3 regions of the Streptomyces sp. NPDC050287 genome follow, and region 2 is predicted to be linked to each of the others. Evidence: riboswitches for the same ligand, from Rfam matches in the RefSeq annotation. Region 2 holds a riboswitch; each other region holds the start of a gene.

Region 1 (5,740 bases), 210 kb from region 2:
CTCCGCGATCCCGGCGCAGACCACGGGCCACGACACCAGCGGCCAGTGGGACGCCAACGCCTGGCTCCAGCCCGACCACTCCGGTGGCCCGGCCGACCAGACCCAGCAGTGGGAATGGGGCACGCAGGCCTTCGACACGGGGGCGTACGACGCCACACAGTGGAACTCCGACGGCGGCACCGGCACTTCGGCGGCCGAGTCTTACGAGCCGCCCGCGGAATCCTTCGACCACCAGGCGACGACGACCTTCGACCACATCGAGCACGTCGAGTACTCCGAACACACGCCGGGCGACGGTGATTTCGCCGCCACCGGCGAGATGCCCGCCGTGCCGACCGGAACGACCGTGTCCGGCTCGCCCCTCCTGGACGACGAGGAAGATGTCGTCCCGACCCCGGACCCGTCCCCGTCGTCCCGCGCCGCCTCGCGTGGCGGGTCGCGTTCCCGTCGTCGTATGCCCGCCAAGCGGTCCGCGCTGCTGACGGTGGCCGTGCCCTCGGCGTGTGTGATGGGAGTGGCGGGAATCGCCGCCGCCTCGGTCGGCACGTTCAGCGCCGACGACCAGGAGACGTCGACGACCGCGGCGGACGCCTCGGACGCGACCGCCGTGAAGCCGTCGATGGCGAACAGCAAGCTGGACAGCCAGTTGCGGACCCTGTCCGCCGAGGCGGACGCCTTCAGCGACCGGGTCAGCCGGACGCAGGAACGTATCGACCTCAAGGCGCAGCAGGAAGCCGAGAAGAAGCGGGCGGCGGCGGAGGCGGCCCGCAAGGAGCGGCTGCGCCCCAAGTACGCGCTGCCGGTCGCCCAGCGCGGGCTCAGCGCCTACTTCGGCCAGGCCGGCATCAACTGGATGTCCGTGCACACCGGCATCGACTTCCCGGTCTCCTACGGCACGACCGTGATGGCTGTGACCGACGGCACCGTACGGACGCAGTGGAACAGCGCGTACGGCAACATGTTGATCCTGACGGCGAAGGACGGCACGGAGACGTGGTACTGCCACCTCTCCACCTACCGGGTCTCCTCCGGTACGACCGTGAAGGCCGGCGACCCGATCGCGTATTCCGGGAACTCGGGCAACTCGACCGGCCCGCACCTGCACCTCGAGGTACGGCCGGCCGGCGGCTCGGCGATCGACCCGCTGCCGTGGCTGCGCAGCCACGGGCTCGACCCGACGTAGGAGCGGGGGCTCGCCGCCCCCGGACCCACGCTCCCTCAGCTACAGCTTCTCCACCGGCGCGTACCGCAGCAGCAGCCGCTTCGGCTTCTCGTCGCCGAAGTCGATCGTCGCCTCGGCGTTTCCGCCCGTCCCCTTCACACCGACGACCGTGCCGAGCCCGAACTGGTCGTGCGTGACCCGGTCCCCGACGGCCAGCGCGACCACCGGCTTCTCCGAGGTCCGGCGGGTGGCGAACCCGGATGCGCCCGAGGCCGCCGAGCGCGAGCGGGACGACGACAGCGAGGCCGCCACGCCGGACACCGGGCCGGAGGACACCGGTGCCATGGCGCCCGTGCGCTTCCAGTCGACGTGCTGCGGCGGGATCTCCTCCAGGAAGCGGGACGGCGGGTTGTACGAGGGCTGTCCCCACGCGCTGCGCATCGACGACCGTGTCAGATACAGCCGTTCCCGCGCGCGCGTGATGCCGACGTACGCCAGGCGCCGTTCCTCCTCCAGTTCCTTGGTCTGGCCGAGGGCGCGCATGTGCGGGAAGACGCCGTCCTCCATGCCGGTGAGGAACACGACCGGGAACTCGAGGCCCTTGGCGGTGTGCAGGGTCATCAGGGTGATGACTCCGGAGCCGTCCTCGTCCTCGTCGGGGATCTGGTCGGAGTCGGCGACCAGGGCCACCCGCTCCAGGAAGTCGGAGAGCGAGCCGGGCTCCTCGCCCTCGCCGGACTCCTGCTCGAACTCCAGGGCGACCGCGGCGAGTTCCTGGAGGTTCTCGATGCGGGTCTCGTCCTGCGGGTCGGTGGAGGCCTGCAACTCGGCGAGGTAGCCGGTGCGTTCGAGCACTGCTTCCAGGACGGTCGCCGGGCCCGCGCCGGACTCGACGATCGTACGGAGGTCCTCCATCAGCGTGTTGAACCGCTTCACGGCGTTGGTGGAGCGCGCGGCCATGCCGTACGCCTCGTCGACGCGCTTCAGCGCCTGCGGGAAGCTGATCTTCTCGCGCTGGGACAGGGCGTCGATCATCGCCTCGGCGCGGTCGCCGATGCCCCGCTTGGGGACGTTGAGGATGCGGCGCAGCGGCACCGAGTCCTCCGGGTTGGCGAGGACCCGCAGGTAGGCCAGGACGTCCCGGACCTCCTTGCGCTCGTAGAAGCGGACGCCGCCGACGACCTTGTAGGGCAGGCCGACGCGGATGAAGACCTCTTCGAAGACACGGGACTGCGCGTTGGTGCGGTAGAAGACAGCCACGTCTCCCGCCTTCGCGTCGCCCGCGTCCGTGAGGCGGTCTATCTCGTCGGCGACGAACTGCGCCTCGTCGTGCTCGGTGTCGGCGACATAGCCGGTGATGCGCGCGCCCGCGCCCGCGTTGGTCCACAGGTTCTTGGGGCGGCGGGACTCGTTGCGCTCGATGACGGCGTTGGCGGCGGACAGGATCGTCTGTGTGGAGCGGTAGTTCTGCTCCAGCAGGATGGTCGTCGCGTCCGGGTAGTCCTCCTCGAACTGGAGGATGTTGCGGATGGTGGCGCCACGGAAGGCGTAGATCGACTGGTCGGCGTCGCCCACCACGCACAGTTCTGCGGGCTGCAGGTCATGCTCGCCGGGCGGTACGTCGACGGGGTGCTCGGCGGTGCCGACGAGCTCGCGGACCAGGGCGTACTGGGCGTGGTTGGTGTCCTGGTACTCGTCGACCAGGACGTGCCTGAAGCGGCGGCGGTAGTGCTCGGCGACGTCGGGGAAGGCGCGGAGCAGGTTGACCGTCGTCATGATCAGGTCGTCGAAGTCGAGGGCGTTCGCCTCCCGCAGCCGCGACTGGTACATCGCGTAGGCCTGGGCGAGGGTCTTCTCGAAGCCGTCGGTGGCCTGGGCGGCGAAGTCCTCCTCGTCGATCAGCTCGTTCTTGAGGTTGCTGATCTTGGCGCTGAAGGACTTCGGGGGGTAGCGCTTGGGGTCGAGGTCCAGGTCGCGGCAGACCAGGGCCATCAGACGCTTGGAGTCGGCGGCGTCGTAGATCGAGAAGGAGGACGTGAAGCCGAGCTTCTTGCTTTCCCGCCGCAGGATCCGTACGCACGCGCTGTGGAACGTCATGACCCACATCGCGTGGGCGCGCGGGCCGACGAGCTGCTCGACGCGCTCCTTCATCTCGCCGGCGGCCTTGTTGGTGAAGGTGATCGCCAGGATCTGGCCCGGGTGCACGTTCCGCTCGCCCAGCAGGTGGGCGATGCGGTGCGTGAGCACGCGGGTCTTGCCGGAGCCGGCGCCGGCCACGATGAGCAGCGGGGTGCCGTGGTGCACGACGGCGGCACGCTGGTTCTCGTTCAGCCCCTCCAGCAGCGCTGCCGGGTCCACCGCCGGGCGCGGCGCGCCGTCGCGGTAGTAGGTGTCCCGGTCCGGCGGCACGTCGAACTTCCCGCCGAACAGATCGTCCGGCACGGGCTCCGGTACGTGATCGTCCTCGGGCGGCGGCGGGGGTTCCTCCTCGTGCCCACGAGGGGCCTGGAGGTTCGCCAGGAAGCTGTCATCAAAGAGGCTGCTCATCGCTCTCCGAGTCTAGAACGCCCCACTGACACCCCACCGCCGCCCCGAGAACTCCGCCGGAAATACGAGTTCTCCCGCGAAAATACGGGGCTCCCAGAGCGGGGTCTTCAGAACCCGAGGATCTGCCAGACCTGCCCGCCCGGTGTCTTCCTCGCCTCCAGGAGTACGCCGTCACGGTCCGCAACCGAGCCATTACACGATCGAGTCAAATTCGAATGCCTGCGCCCTCTCCCGCGAGCAGCTACCGACCTCTCCGGCCGCCGCCGTGTCGGGGCCGCGGTCGGCTGGAACCCAGCCCCTCGAAGCGGGCAGATGGCATCACTCCGTCAAAAATACGCACAACTCGGTCCGGATCAGTCCGGATTGGCCACGCCGGGCGACGTCCTGCCCCGAGGTCACGAAAATGTATCGGGCATATCGAACATCAACCTTCACAGGCGCCACACGCGTTGGCTACCGTGCCGCACAGGCCGTACGACCCCCACCGGCGAACGTCGCCGGGTCGCGCGGCCTCCGCCGAATCCACAGCGTCGCCCTGCGACCGGAACCGGGGACCCACCGACCTTGGGGTGAATCGGCCGACTCCCGTACGGGGAGAGGCCGTAGGGCATTCCTTCCGAACCACCCGCCCGAACCCGACAGCTAACCCGGTAGGCGGAGCATCGGAAGGAGTCGCCTCCCTTGGCGTCGCACCGCAAGCCGCCTCCCGCAGGTACGCGCGCAGGCATCCGGACCCCCGCCCTGGCCACGGCGGCCCTCACCTCCGTCGCCCTGCTGTCCCAGACGGCCACCGCAGCCCCGGCCGACGACCGGCCGAGCCTCGAAGAGGTCGAGAAGAAGGTCGACGACCTGTACCGCCAGGCGGAGTCGGCGACCGACAACTACAACGCGGCCAAGGAGAAGACCACGACGCAGCGGGGCCGCGTCGACGCCCTCCTGAACGACGTAGCCCAGCGCACCCAGAAGCTCAACGAGGCGAGGGAGGAACTGGGTTCCTTCGCCGCCGCCCAGTACCGCACCGGCGCCTCCGCCCCCGACACGGCGACGTTCCTGCTCGCGGACTCTCCGCAGGACTACTTCGACCAGACCCAGCTGATGAGCCGGCTGACCAGCCGCCAGAAGGGCGCGGTCGACGACTACGTCACCGAGCAGTCGGCGACGATGAAGAAGCGCCAGGAGGCCACGGAGAGCCTTCGGACGCTCACCCGGTCGCAGGACGACCTGAAGACGGCGAAGGCGACCGTCCAGAAGAAGCTCGCCGACGCGCGGAATCTCCTCTCGCAGCTGACCGCCCAGGAGAAGGCGCGGCTCGCGGCGATCGAGGAGAAGAAACAGCAGGAGGCCGCGCGCAAGGCGGCGGAGCTGGCGCGGCAGCAGGCGGCGGAGCAGAAGGCGCAGGAGGCGGCGGCTGAGCAGCAGCAGAACAGCTCCTCAGGCTCGGGGACCGGCACAGGCACCGGCACCGGCACGGCCACGCCCGACCCTTCCTACGCCACCAAGGCCGAGAAGGCGCTCGCCTTCGCCCGTGCGCAGATCGGCAAGCCGTACGTCTGGGGCGCCACCGGCCCCGACTCCTACGACTGCTCCGGTCTCACCCAGGCCGCCTGGAAGGCCGCCGGTGTCGACATCCCGCGCGTCACCTACGACCAGGTCAACGCCGGCACCACGGTCTCCCTCTCCGCCGCCCAGCCCGGTGACCTGGTCTTCTTCTACGACGACATCAGCCACGTCGGCATGTACATCGGCAACGGCATGATGATCCACGCCCCGAAGCCGGGCGCGTACGTCCGCGAGGAGTCCATCTACTACGACGGCGAGTCAGCGATCCACAGCGTGGTACGACCTGCCTGACGAGGTGCAGGGCCGCTCTGAATCTGTCGAATTCTCAGCGATCTGTCGTCAACCTGTCGTCTGCGACAGATCACTGAGAATTACTCCGCGGAGTGCTGTCCGTTCTCACTGGTCCTTTCAGAGTCTCACCGTGTCGCGCGCAGATCTGGCGAAGTCTCAGGCGGCTGCCCAGCCGACAGC
Region 2 (5,740 bases):
CACGGAGCCGCAGGAGAAGTTCTTCGAGGACCCCAACTTCAACGTGCTGCTGCGCGGCTGCACCGAGCATCTCGCCCGCCACGACATCCCATTGCTGCTGATGCTCGCCGCGACCGACGACGACCGGCGCCGGCTGACCCGCTACATCACCTCGGGCCACGTCGACGGCGTGCTGCTGGTCTCCAGCCACAGCGGGGACCCGGTCGCCGCCGAACTCCGGGCCGCCGGGATGCCGTTGGTGGCCTGCGGCAAGCCGATGGGACTCGGTTCCAGGGTGAGCTACGTGGCGGCCGACGACCGTGACGGTGCCCAGGGGATGGTCCGCCATCTCCTCGCGGGCGGCCGCCGCCGCATCGGCATGATCACCGGGCCGCTCGACACTCCGGGCGGCACCGAACGCCTGGCCGGCTACCGCGATGTACTCGCCGAGGCCGGCCTGCCCTACGACCCGGCGCTGGTGGCGGAGGGCGACTACCGCCGTACCGGTGGCGAGGAGGCGGCCCGCCGGCTCCTGTCCCAGGCGCCCGACCTGGACGCGGTGTTCGTCGCCTCCGACCTCATGGCCCAGGGAGTCGTCAACGCCCTGCACCAGTTGGGACGTTCGGTCCCCGATGACATCGCTGTCGGAGGCTTCGACGACTCGGCCGCGGCCACCGCCGTCACCCCGGCGCTCACCACCATGCGCCAGCCCTACGACCGCATCAGCGCCGAGATGGTCCGCATGCTGCTCGCCCAGATCGCCGGGGAGGACACGGCGGGAGTGATCCTGCCGACGGAACTGGTCGTACGGGACTCCGCTTGAACCCCGACGAATGTCGCAAGCGGAGCACGCGTCAACGCATGTGAAGGCTGCAGCCGTCCGGTTCACGTCGAGTCGCTGGGTCGTTCCATCCGTATTCTCTGATCATGGCCGCACCCACCGCATATTCACTCATCGCCACCGACCTGGACGGAACGCTGCTGCGAGGCGACGACACGTTCTCGGACCGGTCACTCACCGCGCTCGCGCGGGTGGCGGCGGCCGGTGCCCGGCACCTCGTCGTCACCGGCCGGCCGGCGCCCAGAGTGCGGCCCCTCCTCGACGACCTGGGCAGCGAGGGGCTCGCGGTGTGCGGGCAGGGCGCGCAGGTGTACGACGCCGGCGCGGACCGGCTGCTCTGGTCGGTCACCCTGGACCGGGAGTTGGCGGAGACCGCGCTCGGCAAGATCGAGGCCGAGGCGGGCCAGGTGTACGCCGCCGTCGACCAGGACGGCGTCGACGGCCTCACCCTCATCGAACCGGGCTACCTCATGCCCCACCCGACGCTGCCCGCCGTCCGCGTGAGCCGGCGCGACGACCTGTGGAGCGCGCCGATCAGCAAGGTGCTGCTGCGCCATCCCTACCTGTCCGACGACGAGTTGGCGTCCACGGCGCGTTCCGTGGTGGGTTCCCTCGCCACGGTCACCATGTCGGGCCCCGGGACCGTCGAACTCCAGCCATGCGGCATCACCAAGGCGACCGGCCTCGCGCTCGCCGCCGACCACCTGGGCCTCGGCCCGGACCGGACCATCGCCTTCGGTGACATGCCCAACGACATCCCCATGTTCGACTGGGCCGCCCACGGCGTCGCGATGGCCAACGCCCACCCCGAACTCAAGTCCGTGGCGGACGAGGTGACACTGTCGAACGAGGACGACGGCATCGCCGTCGTCCTCGAAAGACTGTTTCCGCGGCGCTGAGACCCAGGTACGTGCTGAGACCCAGGTACGTGCCGAGGCTCAGTACGGGCCGTTCACGTTGTCGATCGAGCCGTACCGCGCGGCCGCGTAGTTGCAGGCGGCGGTGATGTTCGCGACCGGGTCGTACGGGTCCCACGACGTGCCGGCGACGTGGTACGCCTGGAAGGTCGGGTCGATGGTCTGGAGCAGGCCCTTGGACGGGGTGCCCGCCGCGGCGTTGGAATCCCAGTTGTTGATCGCCAGCGGGTTGCCGGACGACTCGCGCATGACGTTGCGGTAGATGCCGTCGTACGAGCCGGGAATGCCGTGCTGCGCCATGATGTCGAGCGACTCGCGGATCCAGCCGTCGAGGTTGTTCGCGTACGTCTTGAGGGCGGCCGGGACGGCCTTGGCGACGGCCGGGGCGGCCTTCGTGGCGGCCTTCTTGGCCGGCGCGCTCGCCTTCTTCGTCGCCTTGACGGTCAGCTTGAGACCCGCGTGGATCAGCCCGGGGTTGCCGCCGACGGCCTTGCGGTTGTCCTTGTAGAGCCGGTGCCAGCCGCCGGGGGTGCCGTACTTGTTCGCGATGTCATAGAGCGTGTCGCCATGGGCCGTGGTGTACGTGACGGACCTGACCCGCGCCACGGTCAGCGCGGCGGGAACCTGGGCCGGCTGTGCGGCCGGAGCCTGCGCCGGCTGTGCGGCGCTCGCTGTGGTCGCGCCCAGCAGCGGGATGGCGAGAGCGACGACGCCCGTTGCGGCTGCGACGGCGCCTCGGGTGAACGGGCTGGTTCTGGGACGGTTGTGCTTACCTCGTGCGGCCATGGCCTTGCTTCCTCTCCGGCGCCTGCGAGGTGAGCTGTCGGGTGCGGGCTGGGAGGTGCCCGGTCACGCCGCCGTGAGGCGACGCGACTCAACCCCAAGCCGTTCCGGAATGTCCTGAGATATCCGGACCGGCGACTTACCTGGGTCCCCCGCTCCTGCCGTGCGGTGTTCGTCGATGGGTGTCTCCATGGGCGGCGGCAGGATTCGGCGTCCGCCCGACAGGCCGGGAACGTATGCGAGAGCACATGTCCGAAACAAGGGCCGGATTCACCCATCACACCTTTTGACCTTGGGATGGGGCGTATGGGGTGCTTGATCCTTTGCTGTTGCCAAGACTCAACTGACGCAAAGGGGAAGGGGAAACGTGAGCGCCCGGGAGTGCGGTCGCGAGCGGACGTACGTGACCCAACTCACGGTCGATCACAAGCAAGGCAAATCGGGCAATGAGCCCAACTCATAGTCAACCGGCGGTCCGTGGGATCCGCTTCTCCCAGCTGCGGTGGAAGACCACCTCGCCGCCCTCCGTGCAGACCACCTCGTTGGAGGCGAGGAAGTCCGTTCCGTCACAGGAGAGCTCCGAGCGGGTACGGACCGTGGCCTCCCAGCCGGGCTCCGGCCGGTGCAGCCGGACCGACCAGTCCGAGCGGGCCCGCGCCGACAGGGGGTCCGTCTCGGTGATCGTGTACGTCTCCAGCGCGTCCTCGGAGAACTCCAGCCCGTCGGGATACACGCGGGTGCCGCCGTAGCGCGGATCGACCTCCAGCCGCCATTCGCCCTTGGCCACATCACGTACGACCAGCCGTTCCGGGCGCGGCTCGTCCAGCGTCGCCGGGAAGCTCACTCCCAGCGGCTGCGACTGCTCGGGCTCCTCGAACGAGATGCGGGACTCCGACTCCCTTGCTCGTACCGGGAGTTCCAGCACACTGCCCGCCGGGTCCAGCGTGAAGCCCGCCGCCGACTCGGGCCGCGGCCAGATCCACGGCCAGTACGCGGAGGACACCGCGAGCCGGATGCGGTGCCCGGCCGGGAAGGCGTGACCGATGCCGTTCAGCTCGAACTCGACGTCCTCGGTGGCCCCCGGCTCCCACGGCACGACCTTGTCCCGCCCCTGCCGCGCCGACAGGTTCAGCACGCCCCGGGTGACCAGGGTGGAGGAGCCGTCCGGGGCGACATCGCAGACCCGTGCGATCACCTGGCCGCGCGGCAGCTCGGAGGTCAGCCTCAGGCGTACCCGCGGCCGCCCCAGCACCCAGGTCTCCTCGCCCGCTTCGAACTCGAAGCACACCGACCGCGCGTCCTCCTCCCGCTGGTCCGGCGGCAGGTCGGCGTCGTTCCCGAACGGGAAGAAACGGCCGGCGTCCACGCCCGTGTGCTGCGGGGAGCGGACCAGAAGAGGGGCGCCCTGAAGGCCGTACGAGAGGGTCGAGACGTGGGGGGAGGGCCAGGACGGCTCGCCGACCCAGCGGCCGGGGAGGGTGTCGTGGACCGTGGCCGGGGGGTGGGAGTCGCTGACGTAGGCACGGAGCAGCGGCTCACGCATCGCGCCGGAGTCGGCCCCCTTCAGCCAGTGGTCCCACCAGCGCAGGGTCTCCTGGAGGAAGCCGATCGCCGGACCGGGCGGCAGGCCGCGGTCGGGGTACTGGTGGGACCAGGGGCCGATCAGTCCGCGGACCCGGTCGGCCGGGAGGTGCTCGACCAGGCGCAGGACCGTGTCGCGGTACGGGTCGTGCCAGCCGCCTACCGCGAGGACGGCGGCGTCGATCGCGCCGTAGTCCTCGCAGACGCTGCCGTGCCGCCAGTAGCGATCGCGAATCTGGTGGTCGAGCCAGGTGTGGAGGAAGGGCTCGACCTCTTCGAGCCGCGTGAGCCACATGTCCCGCCAGCCCTCGCCGACGTACCGCGGGTCCGGCGGGCGCGAGACGAAGGCGAGCATGGTGGCCGCCCAGGCGTGCATGTCCACCGCGAGGACGGAACCTCCCATGTAGTGCACGTCGTTGTCATAGCGGTCGTCGGTGGAGCAGACCGTGACGACCGCCTTGAGCGGCTCGGGGGCGAGGGCCGCGATCTGGAGGGAGTTGAAGCCGCCCCAGGAGATGCCGAACATGCCGACCTTGCCGTCGCACCAGGGCTGCGCCGCGAGCCACTCGACCACCTCGACCCCGTCGGCCAGCTCGGTCGCCGAGTACTCGTCGCCCGGCAGGCCCTCGCTGTTGCCGTGTCCGCGCACGTCCACTCGTACGGAGGCGTAACCGTGGCCCGCGTACCAGGGATGGCGTTGCCAGTCGCGGGGCGCGGTCCAGTCGGTGAGTCGGTACGGCAGGTATTCGAGGAGAGCGGGTACCGGTTCCTGCGTGAGGGGCCGCCATACGCGCGCGTAGAGGAGGGTTCCGTCCGACAGCGGGATGCGGAGGTCCTCGTGGGTCGTCTCATAGGGGAAGGACGTACGGATGTGCATGAGCGTGATCCCGTGAGTTCAGTGGACCGGGTGCATGGTGCGCCGCAGCCAGGGCGCGACCGCGATCACGGCCAGTCCCGCGACCACCGCGATCGCGCCGTTGACGCCGAAGTAGGCCGGCTGGGAAACGTCGTCGTAGAGCTTCACCGTCTGGGCCTGGATGCCGTTCGCCAGGGCGAGGGACAGGAACCAGAGGGACATGGTCTGGCTGGAGAAGGCGGCCGGGGCGAGCTTGGTGGTGGCCGACATGCCGGAGGTCTCCAGCAGGATGTCGCCGAGGCCGAGCAGCAGGTAGGAGCCGACGATCCACCAGGCGGACATCAGGTAGTCGCCGCCGCCGTGCCCGCTGGTCGGCAGGGCCATCAGCAGGAACGACAGACCGCCGAGGACGACCCCGATCGCGATCTTGTTGGAGGCGTGCGGCTGGCGGCGGCCCATCCGCACCCACAACGCGGCGACCACGGGCGCGAGAGCGACCTCGAAGGCGCCCAGCGCGGAGGCGTACCAACTGGCCGGGAAGTCGAAGCCGAGGATCGTCGTCCGGGCGTTCGACGCGGCCAGCAGCATCATCGTCGAGTACGCCTGGAAGAGGATGAAGTTGAAGACCGTGGAGGCGAGGAAGAGGACGACGTACGGGCGCAGCCTGCCGCGTTCCTCGGCACTCACCCGGCCACTGGCGAACATCACCGCGAAGTAGACGGCCGGGGCGATCACCGAGACCAGGGTGAGCAGGTCCACGAAGCGGCCCATGGTGAGCCATCC
Region 3 (5,740 bases), on a different contig from region 2:
GCGCCGAGGACCTGGTCGACGCGTGCGCCGGAGGGAAGACGGTGGTCGTGGTCGCGACCGGTGAGGGCGAGCCCACCCTCGCGGACGGCCTCGCCCGCCTCGCCGGCTCGGGCCGTGTCTCGATGCCCGAGCTGGAGCTGCTGCCCGCCTCCTACGACCTGCCGGGCGCCCGCCTCCTCGACCTCGTCCAGGTGATGGACCGCATCCGCGCCGAGTGCCCGTGGTCCTCCCGGCAGACCCACCAGGGCCTGGCGAAGTACGGCATCGAGGAGGCGTACGAGCTCGTCGAGGCGATCGAGGAGGGCGACCGCGACGAACTGCGCGAGGAACTCGGCGACGTCCTCCTCCAGGTCGTCTTCCATTCCCGTATCGCGGAAGAGGACCCGGACGCCCCGTTCTCCATCGACGACGTGGCCGGCGGCATCGTCACCAAGCTCATCCACCGCCACCCCCATGTCTTCGGCGACGAGACGGCCACCACCCCCGAGGAGGTCAAGGAACACTGGCTGCGCACCAAGGCCATAGAGAAGCAGCGCACCTCGGTGACGGAGGGCATCCCCCTCGGCCAGCCGGGCCTCGCCCTGGCGGCGAAGCTGGCGTCGCGGGTACGGACGGCAGGGCTCGACGTGCCGCTGCCTCCGACCGAGGGCATCGGCTACGACCTCCTCGCACTGGCGGTTCGGGCCGAGGCGGAGGGCGTCGACCCTGAGGCGGCCCTGCGAGCGGCGGCGCGGGCTTATCGCGATGCGATCCGCGGGGTCGAGCAGTGACCGACCATCTCCCGACCGGCCAGCCCCTCCCCCCGAGCCCGTCCCTCGATCCCCCCGAGCTCTTCACCTGGGAGTTCGCCACCGACCCCTACCCCGCCTACGCCTGGCTGCGCGAACACGCCCCCGTGCACCGCACGAAACTCCCCAGTGGGGTGGAGGCCTGGCTGGTCACCCGTTACGTCGATGCCAAGCAGGCGCTCGCCGACCCCCGGCTGTCCAAGAACCCGGCGCATCACGACGAACCCACGCACGCCAAGGGCAAGACCGGCATCCCGGGTGAGCGCAAAGCCGAGTTGATGACCCATCTGCTCAATATCGATCCGCCGGACCACACGCGGTTGCGGCGGCTCGTGTCCAAGGCGTTCACGCCGAGACGCGTCGCCGAGTTCGCCCCCCGCGTGCAGGAACTCACCGATCACCTCATCGATCAGTTCGCCCGGGAAGGGAGCGCCGATCTCATCCACGACTTCGCCTTCCCTCTCCCCATCTACGCGATCTGCGACCTGCTCGGCGTTCCCCGCGACGACCAGGAAGACTTCCGCGACTGGGCGGGCATGATGATCCGGCACGGCGGCGGGCCGCGAGGGGGCGTCGCCCGGTCGGTGAAGAAGATGCGCGGCTATCTCGCCGAGCTCATCCACCGCAAACGCGAGGCCCTCGCGGACGTGGCCACCCCCGGCGAGGACCTCATCTCCGGCCTGATCCGTGCCTCCGACCACGGTGAGCACCTCACCGAGAACGAGGCCGCGGCGATGGCCTTCATCCTGCTCTTCGCCGGGTTCGAGACCACTGTCAACCTCATCGGCAACGGCACCTACGCCCTTCTCACCCACCCCGACCAGCGCATCCGACTCCAGCAGTCCCTCGCCGCCGGCGAACGCGGGCTCCTGGAGACGGGCATCGAGGAACTCCTCCGCTATGACGGCCCCGTGGAGCTCGCCACCTGGCGCTTCGCCACCCGGCCGGTCAGCCTCGGCGGGCAGGACATTGCGGCCGGCGACCCCGTCCTCGTCGTACTCGCCGCCGCCGACCGGGATCCGGAGCGGTTCGCCGAACCGGACACCCTCGACCTGTCCCGGCGTGACAATCAACACCTCGGGTACGGCCACGGCATCCACTACTGCCTCGGCGCGCCCCTGGCCCGTCTGGAGGGCCAGACCGCCCTCGCCGGCCTGCTGATGCGCCTGCCGGACCTGCGACTCGCCGTCCATCCGGCGGAGTTGCGCTGGCGCGGCGGGCTCATCATGCGTGGACTGCGTACGCTGCCCGTCGAGTTCACGCCACGTGGCCGACTCGTCTCACCTGCGTAAAGGTGACACGCACTCAAGTCTGTGATCTTCACGTGATCTGCGCGGCATTAACTTGTGACAAGTGATCGTCTGCCTATACGTTCACGGATCAGCGCGGCGCCGAGTGTCGAGTGTCGCGCTGGTCACCGTTGTCTCGCGAAAGGTCTCCGCATGCTCTCCGGGAACGGCCGTCATCGTCGCCCCCGCCAGGCCCCGGCTCTCCTCGTCGCGGCCGGAGTGACCGGCACCGCCATCGCGATCCCGTTGCTCGCCGCCACCGGCGCCAGCGCGGCCAGCGGCACCACCTGGGACCAGGTCGCCAACTGCGAGACCGGCGGCTCCTGGAGCGAGAACAGCGGCGACGGATACTTCGGCGGACTCCACATCGCCCAGGCGGACTGGGAGAAGCACGGCGGTCTCGACTACGCCTCGCGCCCCGACCAGGCCAGCCGTAACCAGCAGATCGCGGTCGCCGAGAAGATCCTCGCGGACAAGGGTGTCGGCTACTGGTCCACCTGTGGACTGCTCAACGGGCTGAGCAAGGACTCCAAATCGGCCGACGTCGACACGGGTCTGGGAAGCGGCGGATCGGACGCGTCGAGCGGCTCGGACTCGTCCGGCCTGTCTGACTCCGGTGGCCTGTTGTCCGGTTCGTCCGGAAGCGCGTCCTCGGGTGCCGCCTCGGGCGCACCTTCGCCGTCCGCCTCCACACCGTCGTCGGACGCCTCCTCGGGTGCGTCGAATTCCTCGGACTCGGCGGACAATTCAGTCAAGTCCGGCTCCTCCTCTGATCCTTCCAATTCCCCTGATTCATCGGGTTCCTCCGGTTCCTCCGGTTCCGCCGGTTCTGGTCCGGGCGCCGGTGGCTCGCGGAATCCCGGCGGCACGTCCGCGGGTGCGACCGAGCAGGACGACTCGGACAACTCCTGGCGGGTGGGCGGCTCTTCGAGCCTCGTCGACACCGGAGCCCTTGACGCTGGAGCCCTCGACACCGACGCCGCGGCCGGCGGCAAGCACCGCGGCGGCAGCGCCCCGGAGGGCACGCTCGCCGGCACCGGTGACGCCGGCTCCTCCGGCGGCCGTCACGCGGCCCGCGGTGACTCGTACACGGTTCGCGTCGGGGACACGCTCGCGTCCATCGCCGACTCCCTTGACCTCCAAGGCGGATGGCGCGCGCTCTATGAGGAGAACAAGCAGGCCATCGGCGCCGACCCGAGTCGCATCACTCCCGGTCAGACCCTTGGACTTGGTGTCGAATAGGGCGAAAAGCAACGGGAGTTCACGCATACTTCGCACCGAATGTCCGGGTTGGTGAAAGTGTGGGATGAGTCTCAGAAGCCTTGATCGTCTTTGAAATTCCCCGGATCGCGTGTCTACGGTCAGGACCGCTCGTCACCACGAGCCCCGGCTGCCGCAACGCCGAATCCTGCCAGCGGTTGCCCGGGAACAGTCGTCGCGTCAAGCGCCGTAGGCAGGAGCGGGGGACCCAAGGTAAGCGCCGGGTCCGGCAGTTGAGGCCCTCCGGGGACTCGCGGCCGGCACCGGCTCGGGGTGAAGCCGCGCACCGAAAGGTGTGCGGCCGGGCAACTCAACCGGCCCGAACCCGACAGCTCACCTCGCAGGCGTCGGTGAGGGGATCCTTCCATGCTGTTTTCCGGCAAGGGCAAGCACCGTCGTCCGTCCAAGGCCACTCGGGCCATCGCCATCGCCGGTGTCACCGGCGCCGCCGTCGCCGCCCCGCTGATGGCGGCCGGCAACGCCTCCGCCGCCACCGCCTCCGAGTGGGACGCCGTCGCCCAGTGCGAGTCAGGCGGCAACTGGTCCATCAACACCGGCAACGGCTACTACGGCGGCGTGCAGTTCTCCGCCTCCACCTGGGCCGCGTACGGGGGCACCGCCTACGCCCCGCAGGCCAACCAGGCCTCCAAGGCGCAGCAGATAGCCGTCGCCGAGAAGGTCCTCGCCTCGCAGGGCAAGGGTGCCTGGCCGGTCTGCGGCAAGGGCCTGTCCGGCGCCTCCTACAGCGGCAGCAGCGCCGGCTCCTCGTCGAACGGCTCCGGCAGCGGCTCCAGCAGCTCCTCGAAGAGCACCACCCGCTCCACGACCGAGCAGCAGGCCTCCCGCTCCGCCGAGCGTCCGGCCGCGAAGAAGACCGTCACCACACCGACCGGCAAGAAGGTCAAGAAGGGCGACGGCGAGTACAAGGTCGTCAAGGGCGACACCCTCAGCTCCATCGCCGAGGCGCACGACGTCAAGGGCGGCTGGGCGAAGCTGTTCGAGCTGAACAAGGACATCGTCCAGGACGCCAACCTCATCTACCCGGGTCAGCAGCTGCACCTGAAGTAATCGGGTCGGCGGCTGCACCGCCTCACATCCGTGGTTCTTCCGCGGAAGGCCTCGTGGAGGGTCCCCCTGTCCCCACGGGCTCCCCGTCCCGGTGCGTATTCCCCCGTACGCACCGGGGCGGGGCTTTTTTGGGCTCCGGCTTTGTTCCGTTCGGAAACAATTTACTCTCGGTTCTGCCCAAGAGGTGGGCGAGCGCATGGCCGATCGGCCCTGGGCGGTTAGGCTCATCTCGCGGAGCCGACCGCGGCTCCGTGCACCACGGGCCCTGCGGCCCGCGTACCCGCGTCACATCCCAGAAGGAGATGCTCGTGCCGTCCATCGACGTCGTCGTAGCCCGGGAAATCCTGGACTCCCGAGGCAACCCCACGGTCGAGGTCGAGGTCGGCCTCGACGACGGAAGCACCGGTCGTGCCGCCGTCCCGTCCGGCGCCTCCACGGGCGCCTTCGAGGCCATCGAGCTCCGCGACGGTGACCCGAACCGCTACCAGGGCAAGGGTGTCGAGAAGGCCGTGCTGGCCGTCATCGAGCAGATCGGCCCGGAGCTGGTCGGCTACGACGCCACCGAGCAGCGCCTGATCGACCAGGCGATGTTCGACCTGGACGCCACCGACAACAAGGGCTCGCTCGGCGCCAACGCCATCCTCGGCGTCTCGCTCGCCGTCGCCCACGCCGCCTCCGAGGCCAGCGACCTCCCGCTCTTCCGCTACCTGGGCGGCCCGAACGCGCACCTGCTGCCGGTGCCGATGATGAACATCCTGAACGGCGGCTCGCACGCCGACTCCAACGTGGACATCCAGGAGTTCATGATCGCGCCGATCGGCGCGGAGTCCTTCTCCGAGGCGCTGCGCTGGGGCACCGAGGTCTACCACACCCTCAAGAAGGTGCTGAAGACCAAGGGCCTGTCCACCGGCCTCGGCGACGAGGGCGGCTTCGCCCCGAACCTCGGCTCCAACCGCGAGGCCCTCGACCTGATCCTCGAGGCCGTCAAGCAGGCCGGTTACATCCCCGGCGAGCAGATCGCCCTCGCGCTGGACGTCGCCGCCTCCGAGTTCTACAAGGACGGCAAGTACCTCTTCGAGGGCAAGGAGCGCTCCGCCGCCGAGATGACGGAGTACTACGAGGAGCTCGTCGCGGCCTACCCGCTCGTCTCCGTCGAGGACCCGCTGTTCGAGGACGACTGGGCGGGCTGGAAGGTCCTCACCGACCGCCTCGGCGACAAGGTCCAGATCGTCGGCGACGACCTGTTCGTCACCAACCCCGAGCGCCTGGCCCGCGGCATCGAGGAGGGCGCCGCGAACGCGCTGCTCGTCAAGGTGAACCAGATCGGCTCGCTGA

What was found. A riboswitch is a leader RNA that binds a small molecule or an ion and turns the genes downstream of it on or off. The one in region 2 is predicted to bind cyclic di-AMP.
Region 1: it holds a riboswitch for cyclic di-AMP, as region 2 does, so the genes downstream of both, ACIBK3_RS06990 (NlpC/P60 family protein) here and ACIBK3_RS06005 (transglycosylase SLT domain-containing protein) in region 2, are expected to answer to the same signal.
Region 3: it holds a riboswitch for cyclic di-AMP, as region 2 does, so the genes downstream of both, ACIBK3_RS36500 (transglycosylase family protein) here and ACIBK3_RS06005 (transglycosylase SLT domain-containing protein) in region 2, are expected to answer to the same signal.

The regions. Positions count from the first base shown of each region.
Region 1 covers NZ_JBITIY010000002.1:358,837-364,576, reverse strand. Annotated here, with positions in the region: gene ACIBK3_RS07000 (M23 family metallopeptidase) at 1-1,183, shown strand, start outside; gene pcrA (DNA helicase PcrA) at 1,223-3,709, opposite strand; cyclic di-AMP (ydaO/yuaA leader) riboswitch at 4,214-4,383, shown strand; gene ACIBK3_RS06990 (NlpC/P60 family protein) at 4,391-5,560, shown strand.
Region 2 covers NZ_JBITIY010000002.1:150,946-156,685, forward strand. Annotated here, with positions in the region: gene ACIBK3_RS05995 (LacI family DNA-binding transcriptional regulator) at 1-802, shown strand, start outside; gene ACIBK3_RS06000 (HAD family hydrolase) at 907-1,719, shown strand; gene ACIBK3_RS06005 (transglycosylase SLT domain-containing protein) at 1,759-2,523, opposite strand; cyclic di-AMP (ydaO/yuaA leader) riboswitch at 2,528-2,708, opposite strand; gene ACIBK3_RS06010 (CocE/NonD family hydrolase) at 2,984-4,978, opposite strand; gene ACIBK3_RS06015 (peptide MFS transporter) at 4,997-5,740, opposite strand, start outside.
Region 3 covers NZ_JBITIY010000013.1:262,140-267,879, forward strand. Annotated here, with positions in the region: gene ACIBK3_RS36485 (nucleoside triphosphate pyrophosphohydrolase) at 1-770, shown strand, start outside; gene ACIBK3_RS36490 (cytochrome P450) at 767-2,080, shown strand; gene ACIBK3_RS36495 (transglycosylase family protein) at 2,231-3,319, shown strand; cyclic di-AMP (ydaO/yuaA leader) riboswitch at 3,513-3,699, shown strand; gene ACIBK3_RS36500 (transglycosylase family protein) at 3,704-4,405, shown strand; gene eno (phosphopyruvate hydratase) at 4,708-5,740, shown strand, end outside.